One region of the Actinoallomurus acaciae genome, then DNA from elsewhere that is predicted to be linked to it. Evidence: riboswitches for the same ligand, from Rfam matches in the RefSeq annotation. Region 1 holds a riboswitch; each other region holds the start of a gene.
What was found. Region 1 has a riboswitch for fluoride ahead of ACFFNX_RS04930 (acetate uptake transporter). Riboswitches for the same ligand answer to the same signal wherever they lie in the genome.
Positions count from the first base shown of each region.

Region 2: it holds a riboswitch for fluoride, as region 1 does, so the genes downstream of both, ACFFNX_RS06900 (hypothetical protein) here and ACFFNX_RS04930 (acetate uptake transporter) in region 1, are expected to answer to the same signal.
Region 3: it holds a riboswitch for fluoride, as region 1 does, so the genes downstream of both, ACFFNX_RS17665 (respiratory chain complex I subunit 1 family protein) here and ACFFNX_RS04930 (acetate uptake transporter) in region 1, are expected to answer to the same signal.

Region 1 covers NZ_JBHLZP010000020.1:11,907-22,965, forward strand. Annotated here, with positions in the region: gene ACFFNX_RS04880 (hypothetical protein) at 1-87, opposite strand, end outside; gene ACFFNX_RS04885 (hypothetical protein) at 264-689, opposite strand; gene ACFFNX_RS04890 (SDR family oxidoreductase) at 686-1,456, opposite strand; gene ACFFNX_RS04895 (RNA polymerase sigma-70 factor) at 1,501-2,418, opposite strand; gene ACFFNX_RS04900 (PP2C family protein-serine/threonine phosphatase) at 2,661-3,452, shown strand; gene ACFFNX_RS04905 (DUF4129 domain-containing protein) at 3,665-4,525, shown strand; gene ACFFNX_RS04910 (hypothetical protein) at 4,522-5,001, shown strand; gene ACFFNX_RS04915 (AAA family ATPase) at 4,998-5,972, shown strand; gene ACFFNX_RS04920 (DUF58 domain-containing protein) at 5,969-7,279, shown strand; gene ACFFNX_RS04925 (hypothetical protein) at 7,276-7,707, shown strand; fluoride riboswitch at 7,755-7,820, shown strand; gene ACFFNX_RS04930 (acetate uptake transporter) at 8,173-8,814, shown strand; gene ACFFNX_RS04935 (MutS-related protein) at 8,845-10,338, opposite strand; gene ACFFNX_RS04940 (MutS-related protein) at 10,335-11,059, opposite strand, start outside.
Region 2 covers NZ_JBHLZP010000032.1:3-8,182, reverse strand. Annotated here, with positions in the region: gene ACFFNX_RS06930 (dynamin family protein) at 1-1,368, opposite strand, end outside; gene ACFFNX_RS06925 (DUF2180 family protein) at 1,412-1,660, opposite strand; gene ACFFNX_RS06920 (hypothetical protein) at 2,042-3,019, shown strand; gene ACFFNX_RS06915 (hypothetical protein) at 2,931-3,278, opposite strand; gene ACFFNX_RS06910 (hypothetical protein) at 3,393-4,700, opposite strand; fluoride riboswitch at 4,729-4,792, opposite strand; gene ACFFNX_RS06905 (inorganic diphosphatase) at 4,890-5,387, opposite strand; gene ACFFNX_RS06900 (hypothetical protein) at 5,467-5,901, opposite strand; fluoride riboswitch at 5,925-5,984, opposite strand; fluoride riboswitch at 6,063-6,127, shown strand; gene ACFFNX_RS06895 (NUDIX domain-containing protein) at 6,147-6,644, shown strand; gene ACFFNX_RS06890 (MFS transporter) at 6,841-8,055, shown strand.
Region 3 covers NZ_JBHLZP010000117.1:2,340-13,398, forward strand. Annotated here, with positions in the region: gene ACFFNX_RS17640 (proton-conducting transporter transmembrane domain-containing protein) at 1-1,926, opposite strand, end outside; gene ACFFNX_RS17645 (NADH-quinone oxidoreductase subunit B family protein) at 1,991-2,737, opposite strand; gene ACFFNX_RS17650 (hydrogenase large subunit) at 2,738-4,168, opposite strand; gene ACFFNX_RS17655 (proton-conducting transporter transmembrane domain-containing protein) at 4,172-5,635, opposite strand; gene ACFFNX_RS17660 (hypothetical protein) at 5,639-6,328, opposite strand; gene ACFFNX_RS17665 (respiratory chain complex I subunit 1 family protein) at 6,328-7,290, opposite strand; fluoride riboswitch at 7,372-7,435, opposite strand; gene ACFFNX_RS17670 (DUF190 domain-containing protein) at 7,501-7,917, opposite strand; fluoride riboswitch at 7,934-8,008, opposite strand; gene crcB (fluoride efflux transporter CrcB) at 8,504-9,058, shown strand; gene ACFFNX_RS17680 (DUF190 domain-containing protein) at 9,064-9,417, shown strand; gene crcB (fluoride efflux transporter CrcB) at 9,414-9,776, shown strand; gene ACFFNX_RS17690 (class I SAM-dependent methyltransferase) at 9,797-10,567, opposite strand; gene ACFFNX_RS17695 (ABC transporter ATP-binding protein) at 10,564-11,059, opposite strand, start outside.

The DNA.
Region 1 (11,059 bases):
CGCGGAAACGGCGACCAGACGCCACAGGGCGGTGATGGTGATGCCCGCCAGATTCGTTCTGGGGAGGATGGGCTGATGTTGCTCCATGGTTCTCCTCCTGCTCTGCGTCGCCGCGACTGATGCTTTTGCTCGTCGGTGGCCAGTGGTCGTGATCGCTTCCGACCGTGATCTCCCCTGATGGCGTTCGTGATCATCTTCGTGCTGGTGCTGCTGCTCGCCCTCTGTGCTCACGTGGACTCTGCATGGGGACGCGATGCTGATGGTCAAGAAGGAACGGTTCCTCGTCTACGAGGGCTACGCCTGCGGCCGTGTGACACTGCGAGCACCAGCAGTGCGGCCGCCAGGGCGATCGCGAGCACGAGCGCCGTGATCAGCATCGCGCCGGTCGATGACGCCAGGTGGTCGAGCATCGTCAGGTGCACCACGAAGTGCGGAACCGCCCACGTCAGGTACATGGCGAGTGCGACGACCGTCAGCATCTGTCGCGGGTAAACGGTTGCGGCGCCGAGCACCACCGCGCTGGCGAGAGTCATGGCGCCGTAGTCGCGCATCAGATGCTCGTTGTAGGCCATGCCCATGCCGACGACTTCGAGCGAGAAGAAGCTCACCGGGAAGAACAACGCCCAGGTGCCGACGACGGCTTGGCTCGCGGCGAGAAATCCGACTCCGGCACGCGGCCACCGGCTCATCGGCCGCTCCGCTCGCGCGCGATCCCGGCGACGAACTCGTCGAACGTGATCCGTCCGACCGCGCGCTCCCGAGTGAGGTGGTTGCCCGCACGGTAGTCCCGTATCGCCCTGCCCGGCAGGGGAACCGACCACACCGCGCGGCGGCGGCCGATCGCCCGGAGGTAGGTGCGGGCCAGTTCGGCCGCGTCACGCACCTGCGGTCCGCCGAGCTCGGGCACCCGTCCCGCGGCCGGTGCCGCGGCGATGCCGACGAGCCGATCGGTGACCTCGGTGACGTCGATCGGCTGGAAGCTCACTTTCGACGGCATCATGGTCACCGGCAGCCTGCGCTGGGCATCGCATATCGCGGTGATCAGGTCGTGGAACTGCGTCGTGCGCAGGATCGTCCACGGCAGCCCGGACTCCTCGATCAGCCGCTCGCAGGCCAGCTTCGCGCGATAGTAGCCGAGTGCGACGTCCTCGATTCCGACGATCGACACGTACACCAGGTGTGGTCTCCCCGGCGCCGCCGCTTCGAGCAGGTTGCGCGTCGCGGCCACGTCACCGCGCCCGTTGGTCGTGGCCAGATGGATGATCGCCTGTGCGCCGGTGACCGCCTCGGCGAGTCCGCTTCCGGTGCGCAGATCACCGACCGCCCACTCCCAGGCGGCCGGCTCGCGCCTCCTGCGCGTCAGCACGCGCACCCCGTGGCCGGCGTCGGCCAGCCGCGGTACGAGAGTGCGGCCGAGCCGCCCGGTACCGCCGGTGACCAGAACCGTTGTCGTCATTCACTGCTCCGTTCCGTCATGGCTCGAGACGTCGTCTTCCGCTACTAGGAACCGGATACCTCCGGTGAACGTGACAACCGCGCCGCCTGGTCCCCGAGAAAGCGGAGCTTGTCCGGGTTGGCCACTATCCGGACGGCGGTGACCCGCTCGCCCACGATCTCCAGGACGAGTACGCCGACCAGCGCCGTACCGAGCCGGCCGAGTACTGCGGGTGCGCCGTTGACCTCCTGGATGGACGCCGTCACACTCTCGACGCTTCGGCTCACCGTCGCGGCCAGATACCGCGCGACCCGCACCGCGCCCTTCAAGGGCCGCCGCGCCACGCCTGGCAGACCGCCACCGTCGGCGACCGAGCTGACGTCCTCGGCGAGCATCCGCTCGAGGCCGGCGAGATCACCGTTCTGGGCGGCGACGAGAAACCGCTCCACCAGTGCGCGGTGGTCGGGCCGATCGGCCACGGACCGCGGCAGCCCGGCGTCGGCCAACCGCTTCTTCGCACGGCGATGCAGCTGCCGGCAGTTCGACTCTGACAGCTCGACCAACTCGGCCACCTCACGGTGGCTGTAGCCGAACGCCTCGCGCAGCACGAACACCGCCCGTTCGCTCGGGGTGAGCCGCTCGGCGAGCACGAGGAACGCATACGACACCGTGTCACGTTGCTCGACCGTCTCCAACGGCCCCAACGCGCCGTCCGGCGTCAGCACCGGCTCGGGCAACCACGTCCCGACATATCGCTCTCGGCGACTGCGTGCGGAGTCGAGCCGGTTCAGGCAGAGGTTCGTCACGACCTTGGCCAACCACGCCGACGGCACCTCGACGGAGCCGGGTTCGGTGTGGTGCCACCGCAGGAACGCTTCTTGAACGATGTCCTCGGCCTCGGCGGCCGAACCGAGCATCCGATACGCCAGGCCGAGCAGTCGCGCCCGGTGCCGCTCGAATATCTCGACCGCCTCTGCCGACATACGGCAAGCATGACAGGGTACGGCGGCCGATCACGCGTCGGCTTGATCCACCAACGCGACGGTGCGCGCCGAACGCGGGCTCGCCGGAGATCACCAGTGGTTCTTCGCAGCAGACGCGTGTGAGCCGCTCGCCGTCGAGGGCGAAGTCGCAGTAACCTTGAGGTGAAGGACGGCGGAGGGACTCGCCGCCGACCGCGGACACGCCGCCAACGGTCCCTACCTCATCCAGGTAGGAGGCCGTCATGTACCCCATCGCTCCTCATGCCACGTCCGCCGACGCGCTTACATTCGACTACGCCGCGGCCTCCGATACCGGGCAGATCCGCACGATCAATGAGGATTCCGGGTACGCCAGCCCGCGGCTGCTGGCCGTCGCCGACGGAATGGGCGGACGCGCGGCCGGTGAGATCGCCAGCTCCACCGTGATCTCGAGTCTCGCCTCGGCCGACACCGACGTACCGGTGTCTGCGCTCACCCGGGTACTCGGTGAAGGCGTCAGCCGGGCGAACGAGGCGATCGCCCGGCGTGTCGCAGCCGATCCCGCACTGACCGGGATGGGTACCACGCTGACCGCGATGCTGCGGTCCGGCTCCCATCTGGCGCTCGCTCACATCGGCGACTGCCGTGCCTACCTGCTTCATGACTGCTGCCTTGAGCAACTCACCGAGGACCACACCTTCGAACGCCTGCTCTCCACCGAGTTCGGCCACCCTGCCAGACATGGCAAGCGCTTGATCCGTGTCCTGGACGGGGAGATCGACCAGATCCCCGACTTGAGCCTGCATCTCGCTCTGCCGGGCAACCGTTACCTGCTGTGCTCCGACGGATTGACCGGACCTGTGGCGCCCGAGATGTTGCTCGCGGTGCTGGCGACCTCACCCGACCCTCGCCACGCCGTCGCCCGGCTCATGGAGCAGGCCAACCGGTACGGCGGCCCCGGCAACATCACCGTCATCGTCGCCGACGCGATCGAGGACGACGGCGTCCCGCCGGTATCGCCCCTGCCGACGCTCGTCGGTAGCGCGGGCCGGTGAAGAGCTGCGAAGAGCCGTGTTCCGGCAGAAGCGGGCGCAGCAGTGCCGTGTTCACCGGCTCGTCGACTTCTCAGGTGGGCGAGATCACGCGCCGGCCGCAAGAGGCGATGGGGCACAATGGACGGGTTACAGAGGTGATGGGGCTCACCTGCGAACTGCGGCACGACCGCTGACGGTCCCTGACGCGAGGTCAGGGAGGTGCCGTGCCATCGATGCGTGCCATCGACGCCCGTACCGGGGCGGTCGCGCTGTTGCTCGGGGTAGGGGTCGTCGGCCTTCGTGCCTGGCGGGGCCTTCATCGGTTGCCGTCCACGGCCGCACACCCGCCGTCGGTCTCGGTTCTGGTGGTCGTCGCGGCGCTTGAGGTCGGCGCGGCCATCGCGGTCATCGCGGGTATCGCCATGATCTGGCGGCGTCCGCAGCGCAGGCCGGTCGGGTGGCGGATCGTGGTCGAGCCGCCACACGGTCGCCTCGCTCGGCTGGTGGGGCTGGTGCTCGCGCTGGCCGTACTCGCGATTCCCCTCGGACTCCTGGCCGCGGCGCCGTACGGCGCATCGTTCCACGACCATCTGGGGTGGTCGCATGGCCCGGCGTCGTCCCGCGCGCCGTCTCCGCCGGGCCGGGGCGCATCGACGAGTCCCGCACTGCTGCCGGTGGTGGCCGCGTCTCTGGCGATGGTCGCCGCGGTCGTTCTCCTGATCCTCTCGCGGCGGCCCGCCGCGGCAGGGGCCGTCGTGTCGCCTCGGCGACGGCATCCGCTGGTCCCGGCCGTTGTCGCGGCAGAGCAGGCGCTGGACAGGGCAGACGTTCCACGGGCGGCGGTGATCGCCTGTTATACGGCGATGGAGCGCGTGCTCGCCCGATCCGGTGCCGCGCCCGCCGACGCCGACACCCCGGCCGACGTCCTGGACCGGGCGGCCTCCGCCGGATTGGTACGCTCCGAGGCCGCCGCGACGTTGACCCACCTGTTCCGGGAGGCCCGCTACAGCCCCCACCCGATCGGCGAGGAGCATCGACGCGCGGCCCGGGCCGCTCTGTCGCGGCTGCGGCGCGATCTGGACGCCGCGTCATGAGGGCTCTGCTCGCCCTTGGGGCGGTCTGCTGCCTGGCCACCGCGTGGATGCTCGCGAATCGAGAGGGACTGATCGTCGCCTGTGCGGGGCTGACCGCGTTGAGCCTGCTCATCCTGCGGGCCGTCGTGCCGGGAGGTCCGCCCGCTGTGTCACCGCCACGTCGCCGACCGGCCCGGGACCTCGCCCGTGCCTTCCCGGGCTACCGTCGAATCCACAGCGCGCTCGGGTGGGCCGACGTCTCGGCGCGGCACTACGACCTGTCCACGCGTCCGCTGCTTCAGCGTCTGCTGACAGCCAGGCTCGCCGACCGATACGGCCTGGATCCGGCACGATCTCCCGAGCGCGCCCGGGAACTGCTCGGCGAGGAACTCTGGCCGCTGCTCGACCCGAGCCGGCCCGCGTCTTCTGACAGTGACGCGCCCGGCGTCGACATGGTCACCTTGGCCCGCATCGCCGACCGGCTGGAGACGCTGTGACCGCGCCCACGGACGTGATGGACCCGGCTGAGACGGCCCGGCACTGTGAGGAGATCCTTGACCAGATCGATCGCGCCGTCGTCGCCCAACGCGATGCGGCCGGTCTCGTCCTGCTGGCCATCCTGGCATCCGGCCACGTGCTCATCGAGGATCTCCCCGGGCTCGGCAAAACCCTGATGGCCAAGTCGTTCGCCACCGTCCTCGGGCTGGACTTCACCCGTGTCCAGTTCACGCCGGACATGCTGCCCGCCGACCTGACCGGCGCGCCGGTCTACGACCCGCGGACCGGAGGCGTCGTCTTCCGGCCCGGCCCGGTCTTCACCCAGTTCCTGCTCGCCGACGAGATCAACCGGACACCGCCGAAGACTCAGGCGGCGCTGCTGGAGGCGATGGCCGAGCAGCAGATCAGCATCGACGGGGTGACCCGGCCGCTCCCACACCCGTTCATCGTGCTCGCCACGGACAACCCGATCGAGTACGAAGGCACCTACCCGCTCCCCGAAGCCCAGCTCGACCGGTTCACGATACGGGTCCGGCTCGGCCACCTGCCGCCCCGCGATGAGGCCGCCATGGTCGAACGTCGGCTCCGCGACGGCGCGGTTCCTCCCATACTGTCCCAGATCGTCGACGCCGAACAGGTGGTGGCGATGCGCGCCGGCATCGAGCGAGTCCACGTGGACCCGGACGTGATCCGCTACGTCGTCGACCTCGTCGCCGCGACCCGGGCCCATCCGCACGTGACGGTCGGCGCCAGCGCACGCGGCACCCTGGCCACCGTTCAGCTCGCCCGCGGCCACGCCATGCTCGACCACCGCGACTACGTCCTCCCCGAAGACGTCAAGGCGATCGCCGTCCCCGCGCTGGCCCACCGGCTCGTGCTGCGTCCCGAGATGTGGGTACGGCAGGTCACCGGTAAGGACGTCATCACCGAGATCCTCGACCGCGCTCCCGTACCGAGAACCTCCCCATGAGCATGCGCGGGAGCCCGCCCCGGAGAGCGGAGACGAACGGCCATCGCGATCGGCACGCCCTCGCCTGGCGGCCCTCACCGCACGCACGTCGCCTCGCCACCATGGCGTTGCTCGCGCTGCTGGCCGCGATCGCCTTCCGGAACGCCACAGCGCTGCTGCTCGCCGCGCCGCTGCTGTGTGCGCTGGCCGCCGGGCACACCCTCATGCGCCCGGGCGAGATCCAGGTGCACATCACGGTCACGGCACGCCGCTGCTTCGAGGACGAGGACGTCGACCTGACCGTCGTCGCCGTCTCCCCCGGCGACCTCGATGTGATCACACTCGGGCTACGACCGTCCGACGTCATCACGATCGGCTCACCGGCACCACGGCAAGGACGAGACTCCCCCGGCCGGGCTGAGACGCGGTGGAGGTTGCGGCCCACGCGATGGGGACGGCATCCCATCGGGCGGGTACGGATCGAGTGCCGGCATGGCCACCGGATGTGGCAGGCCCGGCTGGACCTGCCCGCCGGCGAACTCGTCGTCTTTCCCCGCGGTCCCCGAGTCCGGCCGGCGCTCCTGCCGCCCGACCTGCCCCGCTGGATCGGCGAACACGTCAGCCGCGCCGAGGGAGCGGGCGTCGAGTTCGCCGGCATCCGCCCGTACCTGGCCGGCGACCGGCTACGGGACATCAACTGGAAGGCCAGCGGCCACCGGGGGCGCCTTCACGTCACGACCCGTGCCGCCGAACGACAGGCCGACATCGTCGTGGTCATCGACGCCCGGACCGAGATCGGGCCGCCGGGAGCCGGCACCCTGGACGCGTCCGTACGCGGGGCGACCGCGGTCGCCTCCGCCTACCTGCGCCGCGGCGACCGTGTCGGCGTCGTCGGCCTGGGCGGTCAGGTCCGCTGGCTCGCCCCGGGCAGCGCAGAGCGTCAGTTCTACCGCATCGCCGAGTGCGTCCTGGACCTGCGCCGCCTGCACAGCCAGTTGCCTCCCGACCCCGACCGTGTGCCTCGTGTCGCGCTTCCGCCCCAAGCGCTCGTCATCGTGTTCTCCCCGCTCCTGGACGAGGGCGTCATCGATGCGATCCTCGGCCTGCGGCGACGAGGCAACCCGGTGCTGGTCATCGACGTCCTCGACCGGGAGCCACCGGCCCGGCCCCGCTCAAGGCTCGACATGCTCGCGCTACGGCTGTGGCGAATCGACCGAACCGTCCTGCGACGCGACCTCGCCGAGGTCGGCATCACCACCATCCGCGAACCCCTCGACGCGGCGTTCAGCCCCCGCCGGCGTCTTGCGGTCCCCCGGAGGCGTCGATGAAGGCCCTCACCGTGGTGATCGGCCTGGCGATGCTGGGTGCCGCCGCGGTCCTCGCCTCCGGATGGGCCCGCCCAGCGGTCATGGTGGGCGTGCCGGCGGTGTTGCTGACCCTGCCCGAACGCACCCGATCCCCAGCCGCGGTCACGGCGGCGGCGATGGCGACGCTCGCGACCGCGACAGGCGGGGGCGGCGTCTCGGCGGTCTTGGGCGAAGGGCTGTTGATCTTCAGCTATCTGCTGTCCGTGGAGACGGTCGGCGAGTCGCGGCCGTTCCGGTTCGTCCTGCCCGCGCTCGCCACCGGTTCGGCCGGCAGTGGAACCGTCGCGCTCGCGCTACTCCTGCCGACCGTGCCGAGCACAGGCCTGGTCCTCATGGGCCTGACCGCGATCGCGGTCGCCTACGCACTCGCCGTACCGCCCCGCCGGTAACGGCCCCGCCACAAAGGGTATGGCGCCTCACTCCGATACGAGTTACCGTACTCGGTGGCGATGAGGCTCGCCATCAACCGCGTCGTCGTGGCGCTGATGGCCTCTAGGAGTTTATGGAGGCCGCCTTGCGCGCTTACGACGTCGTCGAAGTAAGTCAATTGCGCGGGCCGCTAGAAGCATCCAAACCGTGCCCGGCCCTTCTGCGGGGAATGCGCCGCTGCTGGGGACTGTGCCCTGGGCCAAGAATTGCCTTCCCACGCGCTTCAGGTACTGACCGCACCTGCAACTTGTCAACGCCTGCGTGCGCTTCTCCGCGATGGCCGAGCGAAGCCACGGCATCTGGGCGCGACAACACTCGGCTCGGCTCGTCTCGCCGAGTCGGCCGACATTGCATGAATACCCGATTGCAGTGACGACGGGGGTTAATAAGGGGAGTCCGCACGCAACCGAAGAAGGAGAGATGGCATGGCCACCACGAACGGCCCTTCGGCAGGACAATCCAACGATGAACCGACACTGAACCCTCGCCCTGGGATGGCCGATCCCGGCGCATGGGCGGTCACCGCGTTCGCGACGACCTCGTTCATGCTCGGCATGTACAACGCCGGGCTGCTCGATGCCAAAGGAGCTTCGATCGTCCTTCCGGTCGCGTTCTTCTTCGGCGGGCTTATTCAGATACTGGTCGCCGTACTCGAAATTACCCGCGGCAATCTCTTCGGCGCGGTCGTCTTCGGCTCATATGGCCCGTTCTGGGTCATCTACGGGGCGATCCAGACCCTGTTCTCTCATGACATTCCAGCGGCCAACCTGGATTCGGCGCTGAGTCTTTTCCTGGCGATGTTCGCGGTACTGTCCTTCTTCTTCCTCATCGCATCACTCCGCACCGACGCGGTGCTGGTCGCCATCATCGCGCTGATCTTCATCGGGCTCGTACTTTTGGCGATCGGTATCGGCGGTGGCTACACGGGAGCGACAAAGGCCGGTGGCTGGGTGACGCTGGTCTTCGCGGTCCTGGCCTGGTACCACGCTGCGGCCGACATCATCGCCAGCACGTTCGGCAGGACGGTGCTCCCCGTCATGCCCCTCAAGCCGAAGCCGGGGTCGTAGACCCCGGCGGCGAGCGGCCGTCGACGCGCGTCAGGATCGCGGTGGGGCGCCGAAGACCTGTTGGTAGAGGTCTGCACCGAAGCTGGTGGGCAGTGGTTGACCGACCTGGAGGCGGAACGTGCGGGTTCCGTCGGCTTCGCGCCCGGCACGGAGGAACAGCGCGTCGTCGGTGTGCTCGCGGTGGAGGCCGTCGGCGAGGTCGTACAGGTGGGTGACGATGAGGACCTTGATGTCGCAGTCCAAGAGCGCGTGGACGACCTGGCGGGCGATCTGGGAGCCTTCGCGTTCGTTGGTGGCGGCGAAGGACTCGTTGAACAGCACGATGCTGCCAGGGCCGGCCTGGTCGGCGATGGCGCTGATGCGGGCGAGTTCCTCGTCCAGCTTCCCGCTTTCCATCTCGGCGTCTTCTTCGCGGCGGTAGTGAGTGAACAGACGATGGCTTACGTCGGCGGTGAAGGAGGTGGCCGAGACGAACATGCCGGCCTGCATCATCAACTGGGCCAGGCCAGCGCTGCGCAGGAAAGTCGACTTGCCGCCCTCGTTCGCCCCAGTGATCACTATCAGCGGCACTCCGTCGGCGTCGACGTCGTTGCCCGCGACCCGCTCGTCGCGGCGCAGGCTCAGGCAGGTGTCGTACAGGCCGCGGCAGGTCAGGACCGGGCGGCCCGCGGGCAGCGGTGCCGGAAAGCACAGCGGCTCGCCCTTGCCGCTCAGCCGGGCCTGTAGGTTGAGGCAGCCGACGTAGAAGGCCAGTTCGCGGCAGAGCATGGTGAAGAAGCTGAGGATGTGGTCCGAGGACCGGGCCAGCGCGTCCGCGGCGAGGTTGATGCCCCGCGCCCGTATCTCGGCCAGTGCCCGCCCGCCGGCCTCGTCGCGGTCGGGTATGCGATAGGTGAACGAGGGGTTGCGGTCGCCGGTCAGGCGAACCCGCCAGCCGGGCTTGGGGTGTGGGCGGCGCAGGATGTAACCGGTGTTCTTGCAGCCGGTGCCGAGTTCGATGCTGACCAGGACGCCGTTCTTGAACTTCAGGCGGCGCAGGTGGTCCTCGATGGTGGCGAAGTAGGCGTCGTCGAGTTCGGCCCGTAGCATCCGGAAGAACCGGGTCAGCCCCGGTGAGTGGACGTCGGCGGCGTGGTCGTCGGCGATCGTGCGCAGCTTGCGCAACTGCCCGAGGAACAGGTCCATCGCCTGGACCGAGCGGTACATGATCGAGTCCGGGCTACGCAGGAAGCCGGGCCAGATACGGCGTTCACCGGCGATGGTCTCGGCGGCGAGGTTGTAGATCTCGATCAGTACGTCGCGGTGGTCGAGCCAGTCGCGCAGGATCTGCTGCCGGTAGATGATGGTGCCGGGCTCGCCGAGAGAGTTCAGCAGGGCGTGTCCGGCCACGTCACGGACGAGGGCGTCGTCGCCGGCCATGGCGTCCAGCAGCGTGTCCAGGCCGAGGTCCCGGACCAGGTCCGGGTCTTCGAGTCCCGTCTTCCAGTCGACGTCGCGGTCGGGATGGAGCAGGAACGCCTTCACGACGCGAGCCTCCCCTCGGCGCGTGCGTTGATCCGTTCTATGAGGCGGTCGTAGGTGATGCCGTACTTGTCGGCGATGGCCATGGCGTACGAGAGCCCGTCCGCAGGTCTGCGGACGATGCGGTAGGTGCGTAGAGCCGGGTTGCCGGGCACGGCCGCGGCGACCATGCTCACCGTCGAGGGCCCGAGCGCGGCGAACTCGTCGACGAAGGTGACGCACACGCACAGCAGATCCAGCGCGATGATCTTTTCCAGTACCCGTGTGCCGAGCGTGACGGCATCGTGGAGCGTGGTGGAGGTGAAGACCTCGTTCATGATGACGATGCTCGCGTCGGTGGCCCGCTCGAGGATGTCGTGGACACGGACCAGGTCGTCGTGCAGTTTGCCGGACAGGTCGGCGAGGTTCTCGCCCCGTTCGAAATGGGTGAACAGCTGGTCGCACAGGGACAGGCGGGCCTGGCGGCCCGGGACCGGGCAGCCGAGCGCGGCGAGATGGTGCAGTTGGCCGAAGGTGCGGGCGAACGTGGTCTTGCCGCCCTGGTTGGGCCCGGTCACCACGATGACGCGTTCCGGGCCGTCGAGGTGGAAGTCGTTGGTGATCACCTGGGTGCGTTCCTTGACGAGCTTGCCGGCCAGAGCCACGTCGAAGATCTCGCGGCCACCGATCCGTTTGGCGGCCCGTGACACCTCGGGATGGCAGAACGGCAGCCCGGCTGCCGCCA
Region 2 (8,180 bases), on a different contig from region 1:
GCCCGCCAGCAGTTCGGTCTGCCCCGCGTTGTCGGTGAAGACGTAGAAGAAGCGGGGATCTTCGATCAGCCGTCCCTCCTCCGCGGGCACCGCGAGGTCGAGATCGAGGAGTTCGGCCGCGTCATCGCGGACCACGGCGAGCTCACGGTCCAGCATGGCGACGAGCCGGGCGTCCAGGTCGGACAGGCCCTCCTCCAGGCTCCGCCGCCGCTGGTCCCGCCACGTCTCCACGGCGGTGCGGGTCAGGTCGACGACGTGGTCGCGTCCCTCGCGCTCGACCTCATCGGGTTTGGACAGCTCGCCGACGGCGGTGGCGATCCGGTTCGTTATCCGCGACGTCAGCCCGCGCGCCGCCTTGTCGGCCTGATCGTTCAGTGCGGCCAGCAGCCGCCGGCTCTCCGCCTCGACCAGGTCGACCGCGTCCCGCCGCCGCGCGGCGACGACGTCCAGCCGTTCCCGGAACGTCTCCAGCCGACGTGCCGCCTCGCCGCCGCGCATGTCGAGAACACGCCGTTGCAGACTGACCTCGTCGGTCAGCCGATCGATGAGGCGCTGCGCCTGCCGGGCCACCGACTCCTCCAGGTCGCCGGCGCGACCACCGGAGAGGTAGTCCGTGAAGTCCCTCGCGAAGGCCGCGAACCCGGGATCGCCGGTGCCGGCTCGTGCGCAGACCGGCCGGACGGCGATGTCCCGCCCGACGGCCCGGCTCGTGTGCTCGGCCGCGAAGGCGAGTGCCTCCTCCCGCTCCGCGCCGCTCAGCCGATCCGCCTTGTTCAACAGGATGAAGGTCGTCACCGAGCTCTCGGCGACGCGCTCCAGCAGCGCGCGCTCGGCGGCCGACAGCGGCGGGTCGGCGGTCAGCACGAACACCGCGGCGTCCATCGTCTCCAGGACGCGTTCGGCCTCCGCGGTGTTGTGCTCGTAGACCGACCCGGTGCCGGGCGTGTCGACGATCTCCACGCCGTGGTTCAGCAGACCGGCGTCGAGGTCGACCGTCACGCTCGCGAGCCTCAGGCGGTTACCGGGGTTGCCGCGCTCGGTGACCAGGTCCGCGAGCTCGTCCAGACCGCGCTCTTCCGTACGCCCGTCGGCGTACCGGGCGATGACCCGCTCCCGCCTTCCGTGGCGCACCACCGTGGCCATGGCGGTCACCGGCGTCACCCCGGTCGGCAGCACGGCGCGGCCCACCAGCGCGTTGACGACCGTACTCTTGCCCCGCTTGGCCTCGCCCGCGACGAGCACGCGGATCCGGTCCGCGGCCAGCCGTTCACGCAGACCGTCGATGCGCTCGCGATCGCCCGGATCCGCCAGCTCGGCGAGTCCGTCGAGAACGCCGAACAGGACCGCTCGGCGATCCATCGCGTCCATCACGGTCTCCTTTCGCCGGCGATGGGCGGCCGTCCTGCCGCCGCTACCACGTGGCCTCGCGGTGCTCGGCGTTCCCGTTCCGGTGCGCGGCGTCACAGGACAGGCAGCGGACGCGCCGCGCAGGCGGGCTGACCGGCACGGTCATCAGCGCCATACCGCCGAGCACCTTCTGGGTGAGGGTGTGCTCCCGGACCTTCGCGTGGTCACCGCACACGGCGGCCCCGCAGCCCGTGCACACCGCGACCGCGGCGACCTGGAGACGGAACTCGGTCGCACAGTCCAGACAGTTCACGGTCATACCTCCCTGGATTCCTGGGACACCGGCAGCCGAACGGGAGTCAGACGTGGTCTCTGCATGAAAAAACGGCCTCCTACCCGATCAGGTAGGGACCGTTGGCGGTATGACCGCGGTTCGTCGGCGAGCCCCTCCGCCGCAATTGATCATAGTTTAACCTGCCATGTCGCCTCCGGCCCAGTGCTCGCCCCGGCGAGCCACCGGACGCGGCGGATGGCGGAGACCCGTGGCCGCAGGACGGCTTACGGCCACGGGCTGGATTCACAGACGATCACTGCTTACCCTGATGTCACGGCGGAGGGGCCCGCCGCCAACCGCGGAAAGACCCGCCAACGGTCCCTGAGACCAGCACGCGACGCTTTCCGCGGAGGGCCCGTCATGCAACCCTGCCAGTGCGCCGCCGAACTCGACGCCGCCGACACACCCCTGCCGACCCGGCTCCGGCACCTGTACGTCTGCGCCGGACTGTCGACGTACCAGATCGGCGAGATCGTCGGCATCGACCGGCAACGTGTCACGCGGATGCTTCGTCACGCCGGCGTGGCGGTACGGCCGCGCGGAGCCGTCCGCGAGCGCCCGCGACGCCGCGCACCCGACCCGCCGGATCTGCCCGCCATGCTGGAGAAGCTGTACGTACGCGGGCGCCTGACGAGCCGGCAGATCGCCCGGCTCGTCGGTGTGCCCGAGCGCCGCATCCGTGAGCGGCTGCGGCAGCTGGGGATACCGACGCGAACACGGGGGCGCTGCAACCGGGAGGACCGCACCGTCCTGGACGGCGAGCGCCTGACGCACCTGTACGTCTTCGACGAGATGTCCGCCGACCAGGTCGCTCGTGCCTTCGGCGTCTCCCGCAGCGTCGTCCTGCGCAACGCGCACGAGCTGGGCCTTCCGATCCGGGTCGCCGGTCCGCCGCGGGACGGGACGGCGGGCCGGCAGATCGAGCTGATCCACGCCCTCTACGACGACTCCCTGGTACGCCGCGCGCTGGAGCGCCACGGCATCCCCCAGGTGCCGGCCGGGGGCCCGATCTGGCAGCGGTTCCCCGCTCCCGTCCCGCTGAGTGAGGAACTGCTGCGCGATCTGTACGTCGTCTGCGGAGTCGGGTCACAGCACATCGAACTGCTGACCGGCCAGCCGTCGGAGACCGTACGGCGCATCATGTCCGACCGCGGCATCGCGTTGCGACCGCCGGGGGGCCGGTCGCCGTTCATGCGCCGATGGCTCGCCGCCGAAGCCGGCGCCGCCCGCCCCGCCGCCGATACCGCGCTCAGCGTTCCAGAAGCGTCTCGAGGCGCCCGCTCGGCAGTTGCAGTGCCGCGAGCACCGCGGACAGGTCGTCGCGCTCGGCCCCGGTGATCGCCTCACCGCGGGCGTGCAGGCCGGTGAGGAGGTCATCGAGGGATTCTTCCCAGCGCCCCTCGGCGGCAGCGTTGTTGATCCTCTCCAGCGCGTGCCGCGGCAGCCGGTCGGCGAACCGGCCCGGCAGCGCGCGCATCGCCGCGGCGATCCTTCGCTGCTCCTCACGCGTCCTGGCGGCATCCGGCGCGGGACCGCCGCGGCTCGTGGAGCCGCTGGTGATCCCCAAGAACGCCAGTGCCTCGTTCACCACACTCACTTCATCTCCCGGAAGGTCGCGGTCAGGCCGAGCGGGTCGGCCGCCTGTCGTGGGCCCGGAGGCCGCGGTTCGTTCAGGTCCGGCGCGTGAGGCACCCGGCGTTCCCGTCGGCCGTCATCGCCACAGGTCGTCCTCGCTCAGGCCGAGGTAGGCCCGGCCGTCGACGATGGTGGGGACCCGGCGCCAGCTCGTGGCCTCCCGGCCGACGGGCTCGTGGCGAAGCGCCCATGCCTGTTTGAGCGTGTCCTCGTTCAGTTCCCACGCGCTCTGGCGGAGCCGGGTCAGCAGCCGCCGCCCGAACCGCTCGGCACCGCGGGCACCGGTGAGCCGCTCGCCGTGCCGCAGGCACAGGCCATGGCCGCCCTCCAACGCCGCCTGTACGTGCCGGTCGTCGGCGCAGGCCCGGATGAGGGCGAGACAGCGGTCGGCGGCCGAGGCGGCGGACCGGCACACACGGCAGGTACGGTCACCGTCCAGGTTCGCGACCGCGCGCCGGTACCGGTCGGTGACGTCGTCGTGCGCTGGACGGCGCCTCCGGCGTTGGCCGGACAGCGGTCGCGCGGACGCCGCGACCTCTTCCACCTGTGCCTGGACGGCCGCGCGGCGGGCACGCGCCGCGCGGGACTCCTCACCCGCGCGCTGGACGAGGTCGTGCAGATGGCGCGGGCAAAGCCGAAGGTCGCGCTCGCCGGGTTCGTCCTCGGCGACCAGCCAGGTCAGGTAGGTGTTCTCCGCTCGGCCGATCTGCCGGCAGCAGGGGCACGAACCGGCGTTCAGATCGTCGGCGAGCCGTTGTGCGGGCGGCCGATCTGCCGGTTCATGATGGTCGGCGACCAGCGGGTACAACCGGGACCGGGGTACGGCATCGGGGTCGATGCCCGCGACGGTGGTGACGGCGTCCTGGTCCAGCTCCGCCCGTACGACGTCGGCGGCGACCGCGGCCTGGGCCGGGCTCAGCCTGGACAGCAGGGATCGCAGGTGCGGGTGGCACAGGCCATGCCGCTCTTTCAGCACTTCACCGACGTGAGGGTCCGCCAGCATGGCGATGAGCGTGTCGGCGGCGGCCCGCGAGCGGGCGTCCGCGCCGGCGCACAGCGGGCACGGCGACAGGGCGGGCGCCCTGCCCGTGGCGATGAGCCGCTCGACGCGATCGATGGCGGCGCGCAGGACGAACTCCCACGGCCGGCGAAGGACGGCGGGCTTGTCGAGCGCGACCAGCCGTCGGGTGTGAGCCGGGCAGAAGCCCGACGAGCTCCCGAGCGCGGTCAACGTCCCCGGATCGCTGTGATGCTCGATCTCGAACCAGCGCAGCCAGGTCTCGGCCGCGTCATCGCGCTCCCGGCACAGGGCACAGCCGTCCGCGCCCAGCAGGCGCCCGGCATCGATGGTGCTCTCGTTCCCAGAACCGCGTCGCTGGATCACCGACCGAACCATGGCTGCCGCCTCCGTACTCGAAGCAGGAGCCATCAGCGGCCTGTGCCGCGGTTTCGGTGAGCCCCATCACCGGTCGGATGGTTATCTGCCCAACCGCGGACGCGGCATGCACGGTCCGATGGAAGTGATCAGCAGTCCACGGCGTTCGCGGAGACCGCGTCTCCTGCCGGCCGCGGGTCACCGTCGCGATCCCCCGGCGTCGCGAGCCCGATCGAAGGCCGCGTTGATCTCCCGGTCGGCGGCGTCCCGTCCTTGCCAGCCACGTGTGTCGGAATCCTTGCCGGGCTCCAGTTCCTTGTAGATGTCGAAGAAATGACCGATCTCCGCGCACACGAAGGCCGGAACGTCGCCCAGGTCCCGCACGCCGGCGTACCGCGGGTCGTGCGCGGGGACGGTGAGGATCTTGGCGTCGGGTCCGTGTTCGTCGTGCATCCAGAACACCCCGACCGGACGCGCGGCGACGCTGCATCCGGGGAAGGTGGGTTCTTCCAGCAGCACCATGGCATCCAGTGGGTCGCCGTCTTCAGCGAGGGTCCCGGGGACGTAGCCGTAGTCGGTCGGATACTGCGTGGCCGTGAAGAGCATGCGGTCCAGGCGGATCCGGCCGAGCCGGTGATCCATCTCGTACTTGTTCCGCGAGCCTTTCGGGATCTCGATGACGACCTCGAGTTCCATGACGCCTCCTTGTCCGGTCCGGGCGACGAACCTCGCCGCTGCGGGCCGAGGCGGCGTCGCAGGCACGGGGCCGTTCACCTCAACCTTGCCGCACGTCGTCTCGCGCGGCCTCTTCGGCCGGCGACACGCAGTCGAGGATCTCATCACGCAGATCGCGCAGCCGCTCACCCGGCAGCCCCAGGACAAGGGAGGAACCATGGTGGGTGTCGGCCCATCGCCGCATTCGGCAGCCGCTGAGGGCCGCCTCGTGGAGGACGAACTGATGGCACAGCAGGACGGTGTCCAGTTCGCCGCGGAATCGAAGCAGCGGACCCATCAGCGGCAGCGCTGCCAGCTCGCCCCGCAGACGGTAGTAGCGGGCGAGCAGCCGCCCGCACTCGCGTGCCGAGGCGCCCGGATCCGGTCCGAGGCAGCCGGCGATGGCGCGCTCGGCGGCCGTCTGCAGGCGAACCCCGCGATGGGCGATCGCCAGCAGATCCGCCTGCGGGTGGCCGCCCGTACCCGGCGTATCCATGACCGCTCCTCCTTCGACAACGTCTTCGAGGAGAGGCCATCAGCGGAACCGCGATTTCGGCGAGCCTCATCGCCCACCGCTCCGTGAATCACCGGGCGGTATCACCACTCTACGTCTTCGGCCGCATGTCACTCTGGCACCTCGCCCAGGTCGCCGAATACACTGATCGCGGCGATGAGGCTCGCCATAACCGCGCCGGACGGACGCTGATGGCCTCTACCTCTTTTTCAGGGTGGAGGCCTGTCATGCACGACCAGAACGGTTTCGGCGCCGACTCCGACGTCACGCTGGTACGCCTGCGGTGCTCGGTGATCGTCTTCCGCGATGAGAGCGTCCTGCTGCTCCATCGCACCCGAAACGGTGGCGACTGGGTGCTGCCCGGAGGATGCCCTCGCCGCGGTGAGGGCATGGCCGCCTGCGCCCGTCGTGAGGTCCTCGAAGAGACCGGGCTGCGCGCCGAGGTCAACCGGGTCGCCTTCGCGCTGGAGACCATCGCCCCCGAGGGCGCCGAACGCACCCTCGAGATCGTCTTCTGGGCCGCCGAGGCGTCGACCTCGACGGTGGTGACCGAGACCGAACCCGGCCTGAAACCCGCCTTCGTCCCGCTGGACGCGCTTCCCGACCTCGACCTGCGGCCGCCGATCGCCGGCCACCTGCGGGGGCTACGAGCACGCCTCCCCTCGACCGCACCGTACCTGGGCAATCTGTGGCGGCCCCGCAACGAACCCGCCCCGCACATGTAGCGCTCCTTCCGGGCTCCCACACCCGGGCCAGAGGCCCGCGGACCTGCCGCCGACGACCGCGGACACGCCGCCAACGGTCCCGATCCGAATCGGGGTAGGAGGCCGCCATGCACCCGAACGCTCCCCGCCGTCATGGTCGCGGACGCGGCCGACGGCCGCGGCGGGCCATACCGGCCGTGGCGGGCGCGGTGGACCGGTGACGGGCGGACGAGCGCCGGACACGCACCGGACGAAGGCGCCGGGGGCGTCCGCCGCCCTGAAGTTCGTGCTCATGGTCGGCGTCATGAGCTTCTTCGCCGACTTCGCCTACGAAGGCTCCCGCAGCATCATCGGGCAGTACCTGAAACTGCTGGGTGCGGGGGCATTCGCGATCAGCGCCGTCACGGGGTTCGGCGAGCTCGCCGGCTACGGCCTCCGCCTGATCTCCGGCCGCCTCGCCGATCGGACCCAGCGCTATTGGCCGGTGACCATCAGTGGCTACGTGCTGCAGATGTCGGTGGTGCCGCTGCTGGCACTCGCCGGGAGCTGGCAGGTGGCCGCCCTGCTGATCGTTCTCGAACGGGTCGGAAAGGCGACCCGGAATCCGCCACGCGACGCGATGCTCTCGCACGCGGCCAAGGACCTGGGCTACGGCTGGGCGTTCGGCGTGCACGAGGCCCTCGACCAGTTCGGCGCGATGTTCGGCCCCCTGGCGGTCGCGCTGGTGCTGACCCTCGGCCGGCACGACTACACGATCGCGTTCGCCGCGCTGGCGATCCCGGCCGCGATCACGCTGTCGCTGGTCGTCGCGGCCCGCCTGTTCTATCCCCGGCCGCAGGATCTGGAGGCGGGCCCCGCTCAGGTCGGCACCGGTGGCCTGCCGCGCGTCTTCTGGATCTATCTGGCCGCCGGCGCGCTCGTGGCCGCCGGGTTCGCCGACTTCCCCCTGATCGCCTACCACTTCCAGCGGGCGGGGACGGTGTCGGCCGGCCTCACGCCGCTGTTCTACGCGGTGGCCATGGCCGTCAGCGGGGTCGGCTCGCTGATCCTCGGGCGCCGGTACGACCGTGTCGGGATCGGCATCCTGCTCCCGTTGACGATCGTCACCGCGTCATTCGCACCGCTGGTGTTCCTCGGAGGCTTCTGGGCCGCCCTCGCCGGTGTCTCGCTGTGGGGTCTGGGAATGGGCGTGCACGAGTCGATCATCCCGGCGGCCGTCGCCCCGATGGTCTCCTCGAACCGGCGGGCCTCGGCGTACGGGCTGTTCACCGGCGTGTACGGGACGGCGTGGTTCGTCGGCAGCCTCGTGATCGGAGCGCTGTTCACCCTCTCGCTGTGGGCGGCGGTGGCGTTCTGCGTCGCCACCGAGCTCGCCGCGATCCCGCTGATCCTGACCGTACGGGCCGGTGCTCGCTCGCGGAGGCTCAGGTGATGTGGAGCTGCACGCCGACGGCGGCGACGATCACACCGCCCGCGGCCAGCCCGGCGGCCCAGCGCACGCGGTTCCCGCCCACCACCGCGCCCAGGACGGCCGCCAGCAGCGCCAGCGCGCCGAAC
Region 3 (11,059 bases), on a different contig from region 1:
CCGGCCCGACTGGAGTCGCTTGCCGAACCGGACGACGGCGAGGACGGGCCGGACCAGCGGCCGGTAGACGTACTCCTCCACCGGCTCGACCACATCGGATCGGTAGCCGAGGTGAGCGGCGCCCTGCCCTCCCGGCCGCTCCAGCTGCCGCAGCTCCGTACGGGTCAGCAGAACGTTGGCCAGCACCCGGCGCGTCGGGTTGGCGTAGGCGAAGGCGGTGTACTGGTCGGCGCCCTCGACACCGGCGGTCGCCGAACGCCATGCGGGCACGCGGCGCACGCGCAGCAGCCGGGAGCCGGAGACCAGCAGGCCGAACAGCGTGATCGCCAGGAGCAGGGCGGGCATCGCGATCCACAGCCACGAGGGCGACAGGATCGAGAAGTCGGCGAACACCGGTTGCAGCACCCACGGTGATTTCAGCGCGCCCTCGGCGACCGGACTGGCCAGTCCCGCCGCGATGGCCCGGACCTCCAGCGGCGTCACGGCCGCCACGCCCAGACATCCCAGCGAAAGGACGGCGATGCCCGCGCGGCCGGGCAGGCCGTCGTCGGCCCGGTCGCCGTCCGGCCCGGCGCCGAGCACGACGAGGCCGACCAGCCGGACGAAGGTGATCGCGGCGAACCCGACCGTCAGGGCGACCGCCGCCCCGCTCACCGCGAGGACGAGCTGGAAGGGCAGATGGTGCACGCGGAACTGCTGCATGAGGGCTTCCAGCAGGAACCACTCCGACACGAACCCCGCGGTCGGCGGTAGCCCCGCGAGGGTGAACGCGCCGATGGCGAATCCGGCGCCGCTCCACGGCACCCGCCGGCCGGCGCCGCGGAGCTCGTCGAGGTCGCTGGTTCCGGTGGCCGCCTCGATTCCGGCGCCGGCGGTGAACAGCAGCGACTTGGCGGCCGTGTGCGCGACGATCTGCAGCGTGCCCGCGAGCAGGCCCACGGCCACCAGCCCGGGCAGGTGGGTGGACGCGCCGACCAGGGCGATGCCATACCCGGTGAGGATGAGACCGGTGTTCTCGATGCTGGAGTAGGCGATGACACGCTGCAGGTTCGTCTGCACGGCCGCGTGCGCGATGCCGAGCACGGCGGTCAGCGCGGCCAGGATCAGCACGGCACCGGCCAGCCAGGCCGGCGGCCGTCCGAGCAACGCGAGCGTGCGCCACAGTCCGTAGAAGCCGACGTTGACGGCCACCCCGGCCATGATCGCCCGGAGTGGTCCGGGCGCGGCGGCGTACCCACGTGGCATCCACACCTGAAGGGGCACCACACCGGCCTTCGCCGCGAACCCGAGCACGAGGAGCGCGTAGGCCGCAGAGCGCGACGCGCCATCCGGCACCCTCGCGAAGGCGTCCAGGGAGAACGATCCGGCGCTGCCGGCGAGCAGCAGCAGGCCGAACAGCAGCAGGACGCCGCTGATCTTGCCGAACACCAAGGTGACCAGCCCGGCCCGTGGCCGTCCGGGCTTGTCCCGTTCGAAGCCGGCGAGCAGGGAGAACGCGACCGTGAGCGTCTCCCAGGCGAACAGCAGCACGAACGCGTTGTGCGCGGTCATGACCACGGCGACGGAGCCGAGGGTGAGCGCGTACGCGGCGCCGAGCCCGCGCCGACGCACCCGGCCGGGCCGCGCCGACCAGCTCGCCAGGGCCAGGGACACGGGCGTGGCCGCGCCGAAGGCGATCACCAGGAACAGCCCGGAAAGACGGTCGGCGGTCAGGGAGCTCGAGCCGAAGCCCAGCGCCCCGTCCAGGTCGATCGTGAATGTACGCCCGGCCAAGGCCGCCGCCCCGGCGATGAGCAGGCAGGCCGACGCGACGGCGCCGACGAGATATCCGGCCGGCGAGAGGAGCCGGTGGCGCGGCCCCGAGACGATGTCGGTGACCGCGACGACGGCCAGGAGGAGCAGGCCGGCCAGGAAGAGAAGGGTCATGAGTCCTCCTCCGTCGGAGGGAGTGACCACCGGCACGTACCTTCGGCTCCCTCGCTTCGCTCGGTCATGAGACTCCTCCGATCGCCAGCAGGATCGCGTGCAGCAGCGCGAAGGGACTGGGCGGTGAGCCGGGTACCCACACGTCGACCGGGACCGTCTCGCCGATCCCGGAGGAGGTCGCGTACGAGGGGCCGACGATGCCGCCGCTGATGGCGTCGGTGCCGGCGGCGATGACGACCTTCGGGTCCGGCGTCCCTTCGAAGGTGCGGCGGAGCGGCGCGGTCATCCCGCGGGCCCCGGCGCCGGTGACCAGCAGGATGTCGGCGTGGCGGGGGCTGGCGGTGAAGAAGACTCCCAGCCGGTGCACGTCATAGACCGGGTTCAGCAGCGCGAGGATCTCCCATTCCTCGGCGCCGTCGGACCCGGCGTCGACGTGCCGGATGTGAACCGACCGGCCCAGCGCGCGGGTGCGGCGTGCGAGATCCTCCCGGACCTTCGCGAGGTTCTCGTCCGTCTCGGCGGGAACGGTCAGGGCCTCACGAGTGAGCGTGGCGACGTCCGAGCCGCGCGACCAGGTGAAGGTCTCCGGTGCGGCCTCGACGCACCGGCCGCACTGGATGCACCGTCCCTGGTCGAGCGTGACCCCTCCGGGCCCTCGGCGGATGGCCGAGGTCGGGCAGGGCGTCTCGGCCGCGCCGGTCGCGTCGCCGATGACGGTGGCCGGTCCCCGCCAGGCGTCGAAGTAGGTGTCGGGGCGGCGCGGCCACCGGGTGGTGACGACGCCGTCGCGCAGCCCACGGAAGATCCACATTTAGCGTGCCACCCCCGCGATGGAAAGGCCGAAGCTCGCCTCGATGAACGGGAAGTCGGTGAGGATGTCGCCGGCGAACACGTCGTGGAAGAGCGCCAGGTTGTGGAAGGACGCCGAGCGCGGCCGGCAGCGGGTGATCACGCCGCCCGCGAGGCACACCTCGTACAGCACCTCGCCCTGGGGCGCCTCGGCCCAGCCGACCGCGCGGCCGTCGATCTCGGGCACCGGGACGCTCGCGGGTCCGCGGGCGTCGGAGAGCTCGTCGATGACCTGGCGCAGCAGGCGGAAGGACTCGGTGATCTCCTCCCAGCGGACCTGGAGGCGGGCCAGGGCGTCACCGTGGTCGTGCCGGGCCGCCGGGCCCATGCCGAGTGCCTCGTAGGCGTCGTACGGGCGGTTGGCCCGCGCGTCGTCGATCAGGCCCGACGCCTTGCCGACCGGGCCGAGCGCGCCGTGCTCGCGTGCTCGCTCCGGGGTGAGCGGGCCGGTGCCGCGCAGCCGGTCGAGGAACGAGGAGGTGTCCATGAGCAGCCGGGCGTCCCGGGCGACGTCCTTTTCCAGGGTGCCGACCTCGGCGAGCAGGCCGGTGCCGTCCGGCAGCCGGCCGACACCGCCGGGGATCACCACGCCGCGGCCGAACCGGCTGCCGCACAGCCGTCCGACCAGGCGGAGCACGCGTTCCTTGTGCCAGGCGAAGCGGGCGGTCGCGACCGCCAGGCCCGCGGCGTCGCAGAGCTTGACGGCGACGTCGAGGTGGTTGGCGACGCGTTCGAGTTCGGCGTGCAGGACACGCACCAGCCGGGCGGGCCACGGCGGGGTGCATCCGGTGAGCCGCTCGATCGCGTGGCAGTACGCCAGTGCGTGCGCGACCGAGGCGACGCCCTCGACCCGCTCGGCGAGGAGCACGCCGTCGCCGGCCGGCATGCCCTCGAACCGCTTCTCGATGCCCCGGTGCTTGTAGAACGGACGTACCGACAGGTGCGGAATGTCCTCGCCCGGGGTCTCGACGAGGTACTCGACCGACTCGAACACTCCCGAGCGCACCGGCCCGTGCGGGATCGTGAACAACCCCGGCCCCGTCACATGGCGGGGGACGGCGTGCTCGTCCGGATCGCTCCCGGCCGGCATCGTCCCGTCACCGGGCCGGGGCAGCAGCGCACCGGGCAGCAGCAGCGGATCGAGCCACGGATGGCCCTCGGGAACGACGCCGAACAGGTCGTGGATCTCCCGCTCGTACCAGAACGCCGCCCGCAGCGCCGGGGTCAACGCGGGGTAGGCGTCCGGCGGCGTGCCCGCGTCGGCGTCGATCATCTCCACGTCGTCGTCGGTGACCACGTGCGCGGTGAGGACCAGCCCGTCCGCATGCGCCGTACCGTGCAGCCCGGCGAACCGCTCCCCCGCGGCGATCTTCGCCAGCACCTTCTCCCACATGGCTCAGCCCACCCCCCGCAACTCGGCGACTCCGCGTGTCAGCAGGTCGGCCAGGTCGCCCGGCGGATGAACACCGAGCAGCAACAGCGCGCCGATCCCGACCACCATGGGTGCGACCATCCAGGCGCTCGGCTCCCCGCGTACGACGGCGCCGTCGCCGGAGGGTGTGAACAGGATCCGGTTGGCCGCCACCGACAGGCCGAGGAAGGCGACCGTGACCAGGACCACGAGGATCGCGGTCCCGGTGTTCCGGGACGAACCGAGCCCGCCGGCGACGATCTGGAACTCGCTGCGGAAGATCCCGAACGGCGGCATCGCGCACAGCGCGAAGATGCCCATGAGCAGCAGCGGCCCGGTCCAGGGCAGCGCGTCGAGGCCACCACCGATCTTGGAGATCGTCTTGGTGCCGTACTTGCGGACCAGAACGCCCGCGCCCATGAACGCGTTCGCCTTCGCGGCGGCGTGGGCCAGCACGTGCAGCAGCACCCCGGCGAACGCGAGCGGTGCGCCGAAGCTCACCCCGATCGCCAGGATGCCCATGTGCTCGACGCTGGAGTAGGCGAGCAGCCGCTTGATGTCGCGCTGGTCCAGCAGGTACAGCGCGGCGAGCAGCAGTGAGGCGACGCCGAAGACCAGCAGCACCGTCTGCGGGAACCGCGGGCCCAGCGTGGCGACGGCGACCTGGTAGAAGCGCAGGATCGCATAGAAACTGACCGCCAGCAGCGACCCGGACAACAGTGCGGAGACCGGCGTGGGCGCCTCGGCGTGCGCGTCCGGCAGCCACGTGTGCACCGGGAACAGCCCGACCTTGGTGCCGTAGCCGACGACGGCCAGCACGAACGCCAGCTGCACCGCCGTGTGCGGCAGCCGTGAGCCCGCGCCGGCCAGAGAGGCGAACGTCAGGTCGTAGGACTGCCCGAGGACCTGCGCGCCCGCGTAGTAGGCGAAGATCGTCGCCAGCAACGCGATGCCCAGACCGGCCGAGGCGATCAGCACGTACTTCCAGGCCGCCTCGACCGCCCCGTCGGTGTCCTCGATGGCGACCAGCAGCGCCGAGATCACCGTCGTCACCTCGATCGCGATCCACAGCAACGCCAGACTGCTCATCAGCGGCGCCGCGAGCATCGACCAGGCGAACAGGTTGACGCCCACGTAGAACCGCCGGGCGTAGGCGCCGAAGTCCTCGGCGTCCTCGTCCGCCCGCAGATAGCCGATCGAGTAGGCGCCGACGACCGCGTACAGGAAGCTCGTGGCCAGCAGGAACACCACCGAGATGGCGTCCACCCGCAGGTATCGCCACACCGTCGCGTCATGCCGTGCCGCCGCCGGCACCAGGAACAGCACACCCGCGAAGGCCAGGACCCCCACCGCGACCGTGAGCACCTGACTCACACGCGCGGGCGCACGCAACGCCGCCAGCGCCACCAGCAGGGGCGCGGCCAGCAGGAAAATCACGACAACCGTCATGCCCTACCCCCGCAGTCTCGTCAGCCCGGTCGTGGACAGGGACTCGGCGCGGCCGTGGTGGACGCGCATCAGCACGGCGAACACCACGACGGCGACCAGCAGGTCGAACAGGAAGGCGACCTCCAGGATCAGCGGCATCCCGGCCGCGACCACCAGGCTCGCCAGCGACACGCCGTTCTCCAGCGAGAAGAACCCGATCGCCTGGGACGCGACATCGCGCCGCACGATCATCAGCACGAACGACACGAGCACCACCGAGATCGACAGTGCCAGCGCCGTGGTCGGCAGTACCGGGCTGCGGATGTCCAGCGCGCCCATGGTGAAGAACCCGAACGCGGCCACGACGATCGCCAGCAGCACCGTGGTCGCCGGGCCCAGCGCGCCGCTGCCCGCGATCTCCACGTCGTCGCCGCGCAGCAGCCGGCGGACCACCACGGGGACGATCACGACTTTCAGCGCGGCCGACAGCACCGCGAGTGCGTACAGCTCGGGCAGCGAACGGGCGGCGGCGACCACGACCGCCAGCACCGAGATCACCGCGGACTGCGCCGCGTACAGCCGGAGCTGGTCGCGCAGCAGGGCCTGGCGGAACATGCCGAACTCGATCAGCAGTACCAGCACGGCGATGACGTTCGAGCCGCCTTCGAAGACGCCCGGTGCCGGAGGTGCGGTCAGGGCCAGAGTCGTGCTCATCAGCCGCCTCCCAGATACAGGGTGAACACGCCGAGAACCGCGAGCAGGAACGCCGCCGACACGAACTCGGTGATCTTGAACAGGCGCAGCTTCGCGAACGAGTCGTCGATGACGGCCACGACGCAGCCGAGCGCGATCGCCTTCGCCAGCAGCGCCACGATCGCCAGCCCCACGTCCACGGCGCGGGTGGTCGAGGCCAGGCCCCACGGTGCGAGGAAGACGTTCGCCAGGATCGTGTAGAGGATCAGCTGTTTCATCGCCGATCCCCACTTCAGGAGGGCGAAGTAGGGGCCGGAGTGCTCGAACGGGCGAGCTTCTTCGATCATGCCGAACTCGTTCGTGCCGGTGTGGGTCTCGACCGGGATCCGCCCGGTCTCGTACAGGATCACCATGAACAGGGCGGCCGCGGCGAGCAGGTGCGCGGGCCGCACGATCTGCCCGGCCGAGGACCGCACCGTGGCCGCCAGCGCGTACGGCAGGTCGGTGCCCGTGACCAGCGCCACCGCGAAGATCACGAACAGCACGACGGGCTCGGTGATCGCGCCGAACGTCTTGGCCCGGCTGGAGCCGAGCTGCGCGTACGGGCTGCCGGTCTCCAGGGCGGCCACCGCGACCACGAAGCTGGCCAGCGCCAGGATGAACCCACCGCCCAGAATGTCGCCCATGTATCCGAGCGGCAGGCCGTAGCTGGTCAGCACCGGGATCAGCAGCGGCACCGTCAGGTAGCACATCATGGCGAGCAGCGGCGCCAGCAGGAAGAACCCGCTCGCCCCTTCGGGTGCCAGCGACTCCTTACGGAACAGTTTCGCCAGGTCGTAGTACGGCTGAAGGACGCGCGGGCCGCGCCGTCCCTGCAGGCGGGACTCGACCTTCGCGATGACGCCGGACACTCCGGGAGCCGCCGCCGCGATGGTGAGGACCTGCAGCGCCTGGATGACCGGGACGGGCAGGGCCGCGCTCATGGCACGACCCCGAACTCACCGCCGGGCGTTCGTTTCGAGACCTCCACACGGCCTCCCCTCCATCCACCGGTACGAACCGGACAGGTGGTAGAGGCCATCAGCGGGAGCATCCGCAGTTACGGCGAGCCTCATCGCCGTACTTCTATTGTGAGCGGCAGTCACTCTGGGAACAAGGGGCGCTCAGGAACCGCCGGTCACGGCGGCCTCCGGTCACCGGCTCTCACCGTTTCGTGACGCGCGCCGCGGCCAGTGCAGCCGGTCGGACAGCCGGTGCTGAGGAAGCAGGCCGTCCGGGTCCACGCGCACATGCCGGTGAGCCTGGACGTCATCGAGGATCACCAGGCCGTCGCCCATCAGCTGGTCCAGCTGCGGCAGGAACGCGCGGATGGCGTCCTCACGGTCCACGATGACGATGGCGATCGGAAGCTCGATCCCCCGGCCCAGCAGATGGCCGGAGTGGATGTGACTCGACGCTCCGTAGCCCCCCACGCCACGAAGGACGCTGGCACCGGCCAGCCCCGCCTCACGCGCACGATGCACGATCTGGACATGAACCGGCCGACCGTGCCACTGGTCGGTCTCACCGACGAGGATCGTCAGTCGTAGCGCCGGGCAATCCACTCTCATGCGATCACGCCCTGACCTGCCGTCAGGAACCGTCAGCTCGGATGAGCGGTTCGAGCGCGCTGCCCGGGCGGGATCCATCGCCGCCACCAGTGAAGCAAGTGGCCGCACGAATGGTCAAGCACGCCACCTTTCACGACAAACCGCGAGAGATCATTTGCGACGTGTGAACGATGGGGCAGAATGGGCCGGACACAAAGGTGATGGGGCTCACCTAACGAACCGCGGCATCGGCCGCTGACGGTCCCTGGCGTCAAGTCAGGGAGGTGCCGTGTCATCGTCGCGTAATATCGCGTCAATCCTCCTGACCGCGGGGCCTCGCGCTCGACGGGGCTCTCACCGCGCGCCCGTCACCGCCGCTCCCCGGCGGCCGGCCCTGACGCCGGCGGCCGCGCCGTACGCCCGCCGGAACCGGCCGGTGGAACCGGCGTTAGGCCCCTGACCGTGCCGGCGGTTCCGCTCGGACCTTCGCCGGACAGCCGCAGCGGCCCGACGTCATCACCCTTGCCGCGGCGGAGCCCCGCTCCCCCGCCCGATGGATCGCGTCCGGGCCCGCCCCTCCCGTACGACCGACCACCGGAAGGACACCTTGACCTCACGCTCCACCGACGACTCGATCGACCGGCGCCCCGGCGAACCACCGGACCTCCCGATCGATCCCGACGTCGACCTGCACGACGAGGCCGACCATCCCGAGCGCGGCCCCTTCCCCCCTCGGTCTCCACGACGCCACCGGCAGTGGAGGGTCCTCACGACGATCTCCGTCGGCGGAGCGCTCGGCAGCATCGCCCGCTACGGAGTCTCCACCGCCATCCCGGTCGGACCCGGCCACTTCCCCTGGGCCACGTTCCTCATCAACCTCACCGGCTGCTTCGCCCTCGGGCTGCTCATGGTCTTCGTCCTCGACATCTGGCCACCGACCCGGTACGTACGCCCGTTCCTGGGCGTCGGGTTCCTCGGCGGATACACCACCTTCTCGACCTTCGCCGTCGAGACGCGCGATCTCGCCGGCCACGGTTCCTGGATCCTCGCCGACGCCTACGTGCTCAACAGCCTGGTCGGCGGCCTGGTCGCCGTCTGGCTGGGAATCACCCTCGCCCGCCTCATCGGCGGTCTGCCCGTACGCCGCGAACAGGGGAAATGACGACCATGAGACTGCACGGCGCCGCCTGCCGGATAACGATCTTCATTGGCGAGGCCGACCAGTACCACCACAAGCCCCTCTACGCCGAGATCGTGCGCCGGGCGCACACGCACGGGCTGGCCGGCGCCAGCGTGTTCCGCGGCATCGAAGGCTATGGCGCCTCCTCCCGCATCCACACCAGCCGGCTCCTCTCGCTCAGCGACGACCTTCCCCTGGCCATCGTGATCGTGGACACCGAAGACAAGATCGTCGAGTTCCTGCTCGAACTCGACGACCTCATCGACGAGGGCCTCGTCACCCTCGAGCCGGTGGAGGTCTACCGCTACGTCGGGCGCGACAAGGATGAGAAGAAGTCATGACCGTCCTCCTGGTGCTGCTCGGAGGCGCCGTGGGAGCACCCAGCCGCTACCTGATCGACCGGCTGATCCAGCAGCGTCGCCCCAGCGTCTTCCCCTGGGGCACCCTGACGGTCAACCTGATCGGCTGCCTCGTTCTCGGACTGCTGACCGGAGCGTCCCACCAGCTCCCCAAAGAGGCCGTGACCTTCGTCGGCACCGGATTCTGCGGAGCCCTGACCACGTTCAGCACCTTCGGTTTCGAGACCACCCGCCTCCTGGAGGACGGCTCCCTCCTCGAGGCCGGCCTCAACGCCGTGGCCAGCCTCGTCCTCGGAATACTCGCCGCCACCATCGGCTATGCCATCGGCACGGTCGCGTAGGCATCCCGGCGTGGCGGCTCCTACCGGAGCGCCGCGACGAGGGCGTCGCCGGGCGAGCACCAGACCTGGCGGGCCTCGGTGAACCCCTGTTCGCGCAGGGTGTTCAGGTGCCATCGGGTGGTGGTCGGCCGGCCGCCCCTGGGCCTGGCGGGGTCGCGGGGGTCGCCGAGCAGTTCGAAGCGGCGCCGGGCGGGCTCGGCGAGTGCGGGGTCGGCGGCGACCTTGGTCCACCAGTCGCGCCAGTCGAGCGCGCCGGCCTCCTGTTCGCGTTCCCGGCGGGCCGTGTGGAGCGCCTCGGCCGCAGCGTTGATGCGCGGGGCGGACTCGTCGGTCATGTGGTCGGCGTTGAGGAACACGCCGCCGTCCCGCAGGACCGCACCGATGTGTCCGTACAGCGTGCGGAGGGGTTCGGTGTCCAGCCAGTGCAGCGCGGTGGCCGTCAGCACGGCGTCGTACGACCGGTGAGGCAGGGCGCCGGTCCAGAGCGGATCGGTCAGGTCGGCGGTAACCAGTCGCACGCGGTCGTCGCCGGCGAAGTGGCCGCGGGCGATGGTGAGCAGGGCGGGGTCGATGTCGACGCCGGTGACGCGCGCCGCGGGGAACCGCCTCAGCAGCCGGTCGGTGATGCTGCCGGTCCCGCAGGCGAGGTCGAGGACGTTCGGTTCGGGGCCGACGAGGGCCTCGACCATGTCGAGCATCACGCGGAAGCGTTCCTCGCGGTCGGGCATGTACCACTCCTGCTGGCGGTCCCAGCTGTCCTGCCATGCCTGCCAGGTGGCCGTCTCGGTCATGTCGCGCTCCTTCTCGGTGGTCGGGCCGCCTGGATCAGCAGGCGGGTCGTCTCGGACTCGGGGGCGTCGAGCACGTCGCCGAGGTCGCCCTGCTCGACCACGCGGCCGCCGTCGAGGACGGCGATCCGGCCGGCGACGGCGCGGACGAGCGTGAGGTCGTGACCGATCCACAGGATGGACGTGCCCTCGGCGCGCAGCCGTGCGACGTGTGTGAGTACGAGGTCGGTGGCGGTGTCGTCGAGGGCGGTGGTGATCTCGTCGCAGACCAGGATGTCGGGCCGTGCGAGGACGGCCCGGGCGAACGCGGCACGCTGGAGTTCCCCACCGGACAGCGCGGCCGGCCGGCGGCGCGCGGTGGTCTCGGAGACGCCCAGCCGGGTCAGGAGCGCGGCGGCCTCGGCGGCGGCTTCGGCGGGGAGCGTTCCGCGGAGCCTGACGGCGGTGCGGGCGACCTGATCCAGTACGGGGCGGCGTTCGTCGAAGGAGCCCCGG